2 regions of the Streptomyces sp. NPDC014891 genome follow, and region 1 is predicted to be linked to the other one. Evidence: riboswitches for the same ligand, from Rfam matches in the RefSeq annotation. Region 1 holds a riboswitch; the other holds the start of a gene.

Region 1 (3,818 bases):
TGCCCTCTGCAACAGGTCATTCGAGCGAGAATTCTGGGCGTCCTGGAAAGACGAATTGGGGAGATTCCCTTGGATGACCGGGCAAGTCGGGCCCGGCAAAGCGCGCAGAAGGTACACAACGCGCACACACTTTGGCTGCTTCTTGTCGTGCGGGGACGCATTCTCATATGCGCCCGGCATGGGCAGCGGAGGGGACTTCCCCAACTCTACCGCGCTCAACCATGCAGAATTGCCCCTTCCGCTTTTACGCGCGGAAGGGGCAATTCAAGAGAGACGGGACGACCGGTGGTCCCGGAGGGGCTCAGCAGCCTCCGGCGACGGCCGGGATGATCGAGACGCCGGCGCCGGCCGGGGTGGCCGTCTCCAGGCCCTGCTCGAAGCGCACGTCGTCGTCGTTCACGTAGACGTTGACGAAGCGGCGCAGCTTGCCCTGGTCGTCGAGGACGCGGGCGGCGATGCCCGTGTGGTTCTTCTCCAGGTCCGCGATGACCTCGGCGAGGGTCGCGCCCTCGGCCTGGACCTCGGACTGCCCGCCCGTGTACGTGCGGAGGATGGTGGGGATGCGGACGTTCACGGCCATGTCTTCGTAACCTTTCAGTGGGCCTGGAGTGCGGACGGGCTCAGTGGGCGAGGCCGGCGTCGCGGAACGCGTCCAGGCTCGGGCGGATGGTGACGGTCGCCTGAGAGGTGTCGGCCACCGCGTCCAGGGTCTTGAGCCCGTCGCCGGTGTTGAGGACGACCGTGGTGAGGTTCGGGTCGATCAGGCCGTTCTCGACGAGCTTCCGCGTGACGCCGACGGTCACGCCGCCCGCGGTCTCGGCGAAGATGCCCTCGGTCTGCGCGAGGAGCTTGATCGCGTCCACGACCTGCTCGTCGTTCACGTCCTCCACGGCGCCGCCGGTGCGGCGGGCGATGTCGAGGACGTACGGGCCGTCGGCCGGGTTGCCGATCGCGAGGGACTTGGCGATCGTGTTCGGCTTCTGCGGGCGCACGACGTCGTGTCCGGCCTTGTAGGCCGCGGACACCGGGGAGCAGCCCTCGGCCTGGGCGCCGAAGATCTTGTAGGGCTTGTCCTCGACGAGGCCCAGCTTGATCAGCTCCTGGAGGCCCTTGTCGATCTTGGTGAGCTGGGAGCCGGAGGCGATCGGGATGACGAGCTGGTCGGGGATGACCCAGCCGAGCTGCTCGCAGATCTCGTACGCCAGCGTCTTGGAGCCCTCGCCGTAGTACGGGCGGAGGTTGACGTTGACGAAGCCCCAGCCCTCGCCCAGCGGGTCGCCGATGAGCTCGGAGCAGAAGCGGTTGACGTCGTCGTAGTTGCCCTCGATGGCGACGAGGTCACCGCCGTAGACACCGGCCATGACGACCTTGCCCTGCTCCAGGTCGTGCGGGATGAACACGCAGGAGCGGAAGCCGGCGCGGGCGGCGGCGGCGCCGACGGCGCCGGCCAGGTTGCCGGTGGAGGAGCAGGAGAGGGTGGTGAAGCCGAAGGCGCGAGCGGCCTCGATGGCCTGGGCGACGACCCGGTCCTTGAAGGAGTGGGTCGGGTTGCCGGAGTCGTCCTTGACGAAGAGCCTGCCGGGGGCGACGCCGATCTCGCGGGCGAGGTTGTCGGCCTGGACGAGCTTGGTCCAGCCCGGGTTCAGGTTCGGCTTGTCGGCGACGTCGGCGGGGACGGGCAGCAGCGGGGCGTAGCGCCAGATGTTGGCGGGGCCGGCCTCGATCTGCTTGCGCAGCGCCTCGGGGTCGCCGGTGGGGAGGTCGTAGGCCACTTCGAGCGGTCCGAAACAGAGTTCGCAGGCGAAGATCGGACCGAGCGGGAAGACTTCACCGCATTCGCGACAGGAGAGTCCCGACGCGGGACCGAGGTCGACCGAGGTGGCGGCGGGGGAAGCAGTCTGTACAGCCATGGAGGCGAGGCCCTTTCTCCTCATCTTTCCCATGACGAATTTTTCGCCATGAGACGGATTTGGCACCTTCCCTAGCCGGGGGCCTCGATGGAGTACGAGACGAACCGACTGGAGGGTTGCCGGGGCTTCAACGGGCCGTTTCCCTCTGCCCCTCTGGATGAGCGGTATTCGATTGTGAAGCGCGGTGGACTTTCGTTCCTGCGCTCCGACGCGGTCGGCACCCCGACGTGCATCGGGCATCCGCGTTGTTCAAGACTGTAACCGAAGGCCCGGACGCTTGGACCGGCCGTCCGAACCGCGAGATGGAGATCACGTGCTGGAAGAGGTGGAACGCTGGCTGGACCGGCGGTCCTGGTCCGTGGCGGACCGGCCGCTGGAGCGGATCCTCGCCGCCAAGCGGAACACGAAGGTCAGCGTCGTCCTGCCGGCGCTGAACGAGGAGGCGACGGTGGGGGACATCGTCGCCGTGATCCGGCGCGAGCTGATGTCGGAGGCGGTGCCGCTCGTCGACGAGCTGGTGGTGGTCGACTCGGGTTCCACGGACCGCACGGCGGAGGTGGCGGCCGCGGCCGGGGCGCGGGTGGTGGCGCGGGACGCGGTGCTCCCGCGGATACCGGCCGTGCCGGGCAAGGGCGAGGTGCTGTGGCGGTCGCTGATGGCGACGACCGGGGACGTGGTGTGCTTCGTCGACGCGGACCTGCGGGACTTCTCGGCGGACTTCGTGTCGGGGATCGTGGGTCCGCTCCTGACCGACCCGGACGTGGACTTCGTGAAGGCGATGTACGACCGCCCGTTCGGGGACACCCCGGGCCAGGGGGGCCGGGTGACGGAGCTGGTGGCCCGGCCGCTCCTCAATCTGCACTGGCCGCAGCTGGCCGGTTTCGTGCAGCCGCTGGGCGGCGAGTACGCGGCCCGGCGCTCCCTCCTCGAACGGCTCCCGTTCCCGGTGGGCTACGGGGTGGAGCTGGGTCTGCTCGTGGACGCCCTGCACACGGTGGGGCTCGACGCGCTCGCACAGGTGGACGTGGGGGTCCGCAAGCACCGGCACCAGGACGGTCTCGCGCTGGGCCGGATGGCGGCGGCGATCTACCGGACGGCGCAGCTGCGGCTCTCGCGGGGGCATCTGGTGCGGCCGCGGCTGACGCAGTTCGAGCGGGGCGAGAAGGGCTTCGAGCCGCGGACGTACGCGGTGGACACGGAGGAGCGGCCGCCGATGGCGGAGATCGCGGAGTACGCCCGGCGCCGCGTCGCCTGACCCCGCGGAGCCCCCGACCGACGCGCGGCCCCCGTGGCGCCGTCGCGCCGCCCGCCCCGCTGCCGCCGCCCCACGCCGCCCTGCCCGCGTGGCGAAACGCCCCATGATGATCCGTTTTGCATACATTCCTCTTTTATGCGCTTCAGACACCATCACCTGGGCAGGGGGCTCGCGGCCGCCGTGGCCGTCGGACTGGCGGCGGGCTCGCTCGCGTTCACCGCGGCGGGGCCGGCCGCCGCGGACGCCGTCGAACCGTTCGGCAAGCGGTACGACGCCTCCCTGTACGGCGACTTCACGATGACCGGCAACACGGTCATGGGCCGCCCGGGCCCGGACGGCGGCGGCACCTCGGTGACGCGGCGCACCGGCGCCGCCGGCCCGGGCGGCGGCCACGGCTCCAGCACCGCCCGGGTGCACGTCCCGGCGGGCGCCGAGGTGGCGTACGCCCGGCTCTTCTGGGGCGGCGACGACGGCACGTACCGGGCACCGGACGGCACGCGCCTGAAGCGCTGCGCCCCCACCGGCGCGGACGCCGGGCGCTCCCCCGGCGATCCCACGACGACCGCTCCGGTGATCAGGGTGGGCACGGGCGCGGCGACCCCGGTCTCGATCGACAGCATGGCGGCCGACCCGGCCGGCACCGACGGCCCGCA
Region 2 (3,818 bases), on a different contig from region 1:
GCTACTACGGCGGCGACAGCCAGGTCGCCAAGCCCACGGTCGAGGAGTACAAGGAGATCCAGAGCGGCCACGGCCACCACTGATCCCGGAACTCCCGACTTCCGACAAGTCGCCACGGTGAGAGCCCCGTCCATTCGATGGACGGGGCTCTTCGCCGTCCCCGCGGGTCGATAGGGTGGAGCCCTAGCCGTCACGTACTGACCAGGAGCTGCCATGAGCGCTGCGACCCCCGCTGGAGGACCTACGTCGGCGGGCCGCTCCTGGCCCGTCCTGCTGAACGGACTCCTCGACGGCAGGGACCTGTCCTCCGACGACACCGCCTGGGCGATGGACCTGATCATGAGCGGCGAGGCCACCGACGCGCAGATCGCCGGCTTCATGGTCGCGCTGCGCGCCAAGGGCGAGACCGTGCAGGAGATCGCCGGTCTCGTACGGACCATGTACGCGCACGCCAACGTGATCGAGGTGCCGGGGCCCGCCGTCGACATCGTCGGCACCGGCGGCGACGGCGCCAAGACGGTGAACATCTCCACGATGGCCTCGATCGTGGTCGCCGGCACGGGCACCAAGGTCGTCAAGCACGGCAACCGCGCCGCGTCCTCCGCCTCCGGCTCCTCCGACGTCCTGGAGAAGCTCGGCATCAACCTCAACCTGACCCCGCAGCGGGTCGCCGAGGTCGCCGAGGAGGCCGGCATCACCATCTGCTTCGCCGTGAAGTTCCACCCGTCGCTGCGGCACGTCGCCGCCGCGCGCGGCCAGCTGGGCATCCGGACCACGTTCAACGTCCTCGGCCCGCTGACCAACCCGGCCCAGGTGCGGGCCCAGGCCGTCGGGGTCGCCGACCCGCGGATGGCGCCCATCGTGGCCGGGGTCCTCGCCGAGCGCGGCAACTCCGCCCTGGTCTTCCGCGGCGACGACGGACTCGACGAGCTGACCACCACCTCCACCTCCCGGGTCTGGGTGGTCCGCGACGGCGCGGTCGCCGAGGAGCGCTTCGACCCGCGGGACGTCGGCATCGACCTGGTGCCCCTGGAGGCGCTGCGCGGCGCCGACGCCTCGTACAACGCCGACGTGGCCCGCCGCCTGCTCGCCGGCGAGACCGGTCCGGTGCGGGACGCCGTGCTGCTCAACGCGGCCGCGGCGCTCACCGCCCTGGAGCCCGGCACCGGCACGCTGGCGGAGCGGCTGGCCGCGGGCATCGCGCGGGCGGCCGAGTCCATCGACTCCGGCGCGGCCCTCCGGTCCCTGGAACGCTGGGTCGCCGCCAGCAACGCCTGACGGCATCCCGTCCCCCTGACCCCGGTCCACCATGCGGACCGGGGTCTTGCGCTTCGGCGATCATGTGGCAGGATGCTCCACAGGTCACGAGTGACAGCGTTTTGGCCCCGGCTTGCTGTCCGGCAACCCTCCGTCCGTGGCGGGGTGCCCCGGGTGATGACCAGGTCGTAGGCAGCGAGGTCTACGGCAAGCGCGGACCCCTCGAACACCAGGGGTCCTGGTCTCTCGAGGAGCTTTTTCCGTGAGCAAGCGAATGCGATAGGGCGACTACGCCCCTTCTTCACCCTCGGATCGTCGGATCAGGGTCACTTCTCCGTACCCCGTGCACCGCGGGCTTCCCCCGTGCACCCGTGTCCTCCGAGGCAACACCCCGTACCCCGCCGTGTCCGGCCGCGTACGGGTCCACCGAAGCCATTCCGCACCGCCCGCCGGGAGATACCGCCATGTCCGCACGCCCTGACGCCGCCACCGCCACCGCCGCCACCCTCGTCGAGACCGCGCCCGCCGGGCCCGCCGACCCCTGCTGCGCCGCCCCGCTGCCCGTGCTCGGCCGGGACGTCACCGTCCCCCTCGTCACCGGCGGCGAGGTGACCTACGCGGCGCTCGACTACGCGGCCAGCGCGCCCGCCCTCCAGCGGGTCTGGGACGACGTCGCGGCCTACGCCCCCTACTACGGCAGCGTCCACCGCGGCGCGGGCTACCTCTCCCAGCTCTCCACCGACCTCTTCGAGAACAGCCGCGCCACCGTCGCCGAGTTCCTCGACTGCCGCCCCGGCGACCAGGTCGTCTTCACCCGTTCCACCACCGACTCGCTGAACCTGCTGGCCGCCACCCTCCCGGCCGACTGCCAGGTCTTCGTCTTCGAGACCGAGCACCACGCCTCGCTGCTGCCCTGGAGGGACGCCCGCGTCACCTACCTCAACGCGCCGCGCACCCCCGGGCAGGCCGTCGCCACCCTGGAGCGGGCGCTCGCCGACCGCGACCCCTACGACCCCGCCCTGGTCTGCGTGACCGGCGCCTCCAACGTCACCGGCGAGCTGTGGCCGGTGAAGGAGCTCGCCGCCGCCGCGCACGCCCACGGCGCCCGGATCGTGCTCGACGCCGCCCAGCTGGCCCCGCACCACCCGGTCTCCGTCCAGGACCTCGACGTGGACTGGATCGCCTTCTCCGGGCACAAGCTGTACGCGCCCTTCGGCTCCGGCGTCCTCGCCGGCCGCGCCGACTGGCTCCAGGACTCCGAGCCCTACCTCGCCGGCGGCGGGGCCTCCCGCAAGGTGGCCCGCCGGGCCGACGGCGGTGTGGACGTGGAGTGGCACACCACCGCGGCCCGGCACGAGGCGGGCTCCCCGAACGTCATCGGCGTCTACTCCATCGCCTCCGCCTGCAAGGCCCTCACCGAGGCCGGATTCGACCAGCTCGTCGCCCGCGAGCGCCACCTGATCGCGAAGGTCCGGGCGGGCCTGGCCGAGGTGCCCGAGGTCAGGGTGCTCTCGCTCTTCGGCGACGACGCCCCGCGCGTCGGCGTCATCTCCTTCGTCGTGGAGGGCTGGAACAGCTCGCACTTCGCCGCCGCGCTCTCCGCCGAGTACGGCATCGGCGTCCGCGACGGCCTCTTCTGCGCCCACCCGCTAGTCCGCACGCTGCTCGGCAGCGACCCGCAGGACCCGGGCGAGTGCGGCGCCCCCGAGGCCGCACCGGGGGAGAGGTCCCTCAACGCCATCCGGGTGAGCTTCGGAGCCGGTACCCCGGACGAGCACGTGGAGCGGTTCGTCGGCGCCGTGAAGGAGCTCGTCCGCGACGGCGCCCAGTGGAAGTACCGCACCGAGGACGGCCGCTGCGTCCCGGACCGCGGCTGAGCGCTCACTCGTACGGGTGAAGGGGGCCTCCCCGGCGGGAGGCCCCCTTCACCCGTGCCCCGGACCCGTCTCAGGACTCCAGACCGATGGCGAAGGCCGCCTCCAGGTCGTGCTGGGAGTAGGTGCGGAAGGCGACGTGCGTGTCGGTGGCCTCGACGCCCGGGATCTTGCTGATGTTGCCGGGGATCACGTCGGCGAGGTCGTCGTGGCGCGGGACGCGGACCATGGCGATCAGGTCGTAGGTGCCGGTCACCGAGAAGACCTCGCTGACGCTGTCGAGCGCGGCGATCGACTCGGCGATCTCGGGGATGCGGTCCACGCTGGTCTTGATGAGCACGATCGCGGTGATCACGGCTGGCTTTCTCCCTCGGTCGCCGCGGTTGGGGCTTTCACTCTATCCCCACCCCGGTAGCGCCCCCAGGCGTACAGGAAGCCGACGGAGAAGCCCACCACATGGGCCAGATAGGCGACGCCGGGACCGGATCCGGCGGCCCGCGCGGCCAGCCACTGGAGCACGAACCAGAAGATCAGCACGATCCAGGCGGGGAAGCGCAGCGGCAGGAAGAAGAGGAAGGGGAAGAGACTGGTGACCCGGGAGCGCGGGAAGAGGAAGAGAAAGGCCCCGAGCACCCCGGAGATCGCCCCGGAGGCCCCGACCAGGGTCTGCTCGCTGCTCGCGTGCGC

The links. Region 1 has a riboswitch for S-adenosylmethionine ahead of thrC (threonine synthase). Riboswitches for the same ligand answer to the same signal wherever they lie in the genome.
Region 2: it holds a riboswitch for S-adenosylmethionine, as region 1 does, so the genes downstream of both, ACF09E_RS24755 (aminotransferase class V-fold PLP-dependent enzyme) here and thrC (threonine synthase) in region 1, are expected to answer to the same signal.

The regions. Positions count from the first base shown of each region.
Region 1 covers NZ_JBIBWF010000007.1:154,633-158,450, reverse strand. Annotated here, with positions in the region: gene ACF09E_RS21410 (MoaD/ThiS family protein) at 302-580, opposite strand; gene thrC (threonine synthase) at 621-1,934, opposite strand; SAM riboswitch class I at 1,928-2,074, opposite strand; gene ACF09E_RS21400 (glucosyl-3-phosphoglycerate synthase) at 2,224-3,165, shown strand; gene ACF09E_RS21395 (hypothetical protein) at 3,301-3,818, shown strand, end outside.
Region 2 covers NZ_JBIBWF010000009.1:29,788-33,605, forward strand. Annotated here, with positions in the region: gene ACF09E_RS24745 (cytochrome bc complex cytochrome b subunit) at 1-83, shown strand, start outside; gene trpD (anthranilate phosphoribosyltransferase) at 214-1,278, shown strand; SAM riboswitch class IV at 1,361-1,477, shown strand; gene ACF09E_RS24755 (aminotransferase class V-fold PLP-dependent enzyme) at 1,722-3,134, shown strand; gene ACF09E_RS24760 (Lrp/AsnC family transcriptional regulator) at 3,205-3,486, opposite strand; gene ACF09E_RS24765 (rhomboid family intramembrane serine protease) at 3,483-3,818, opposite strand, start outside.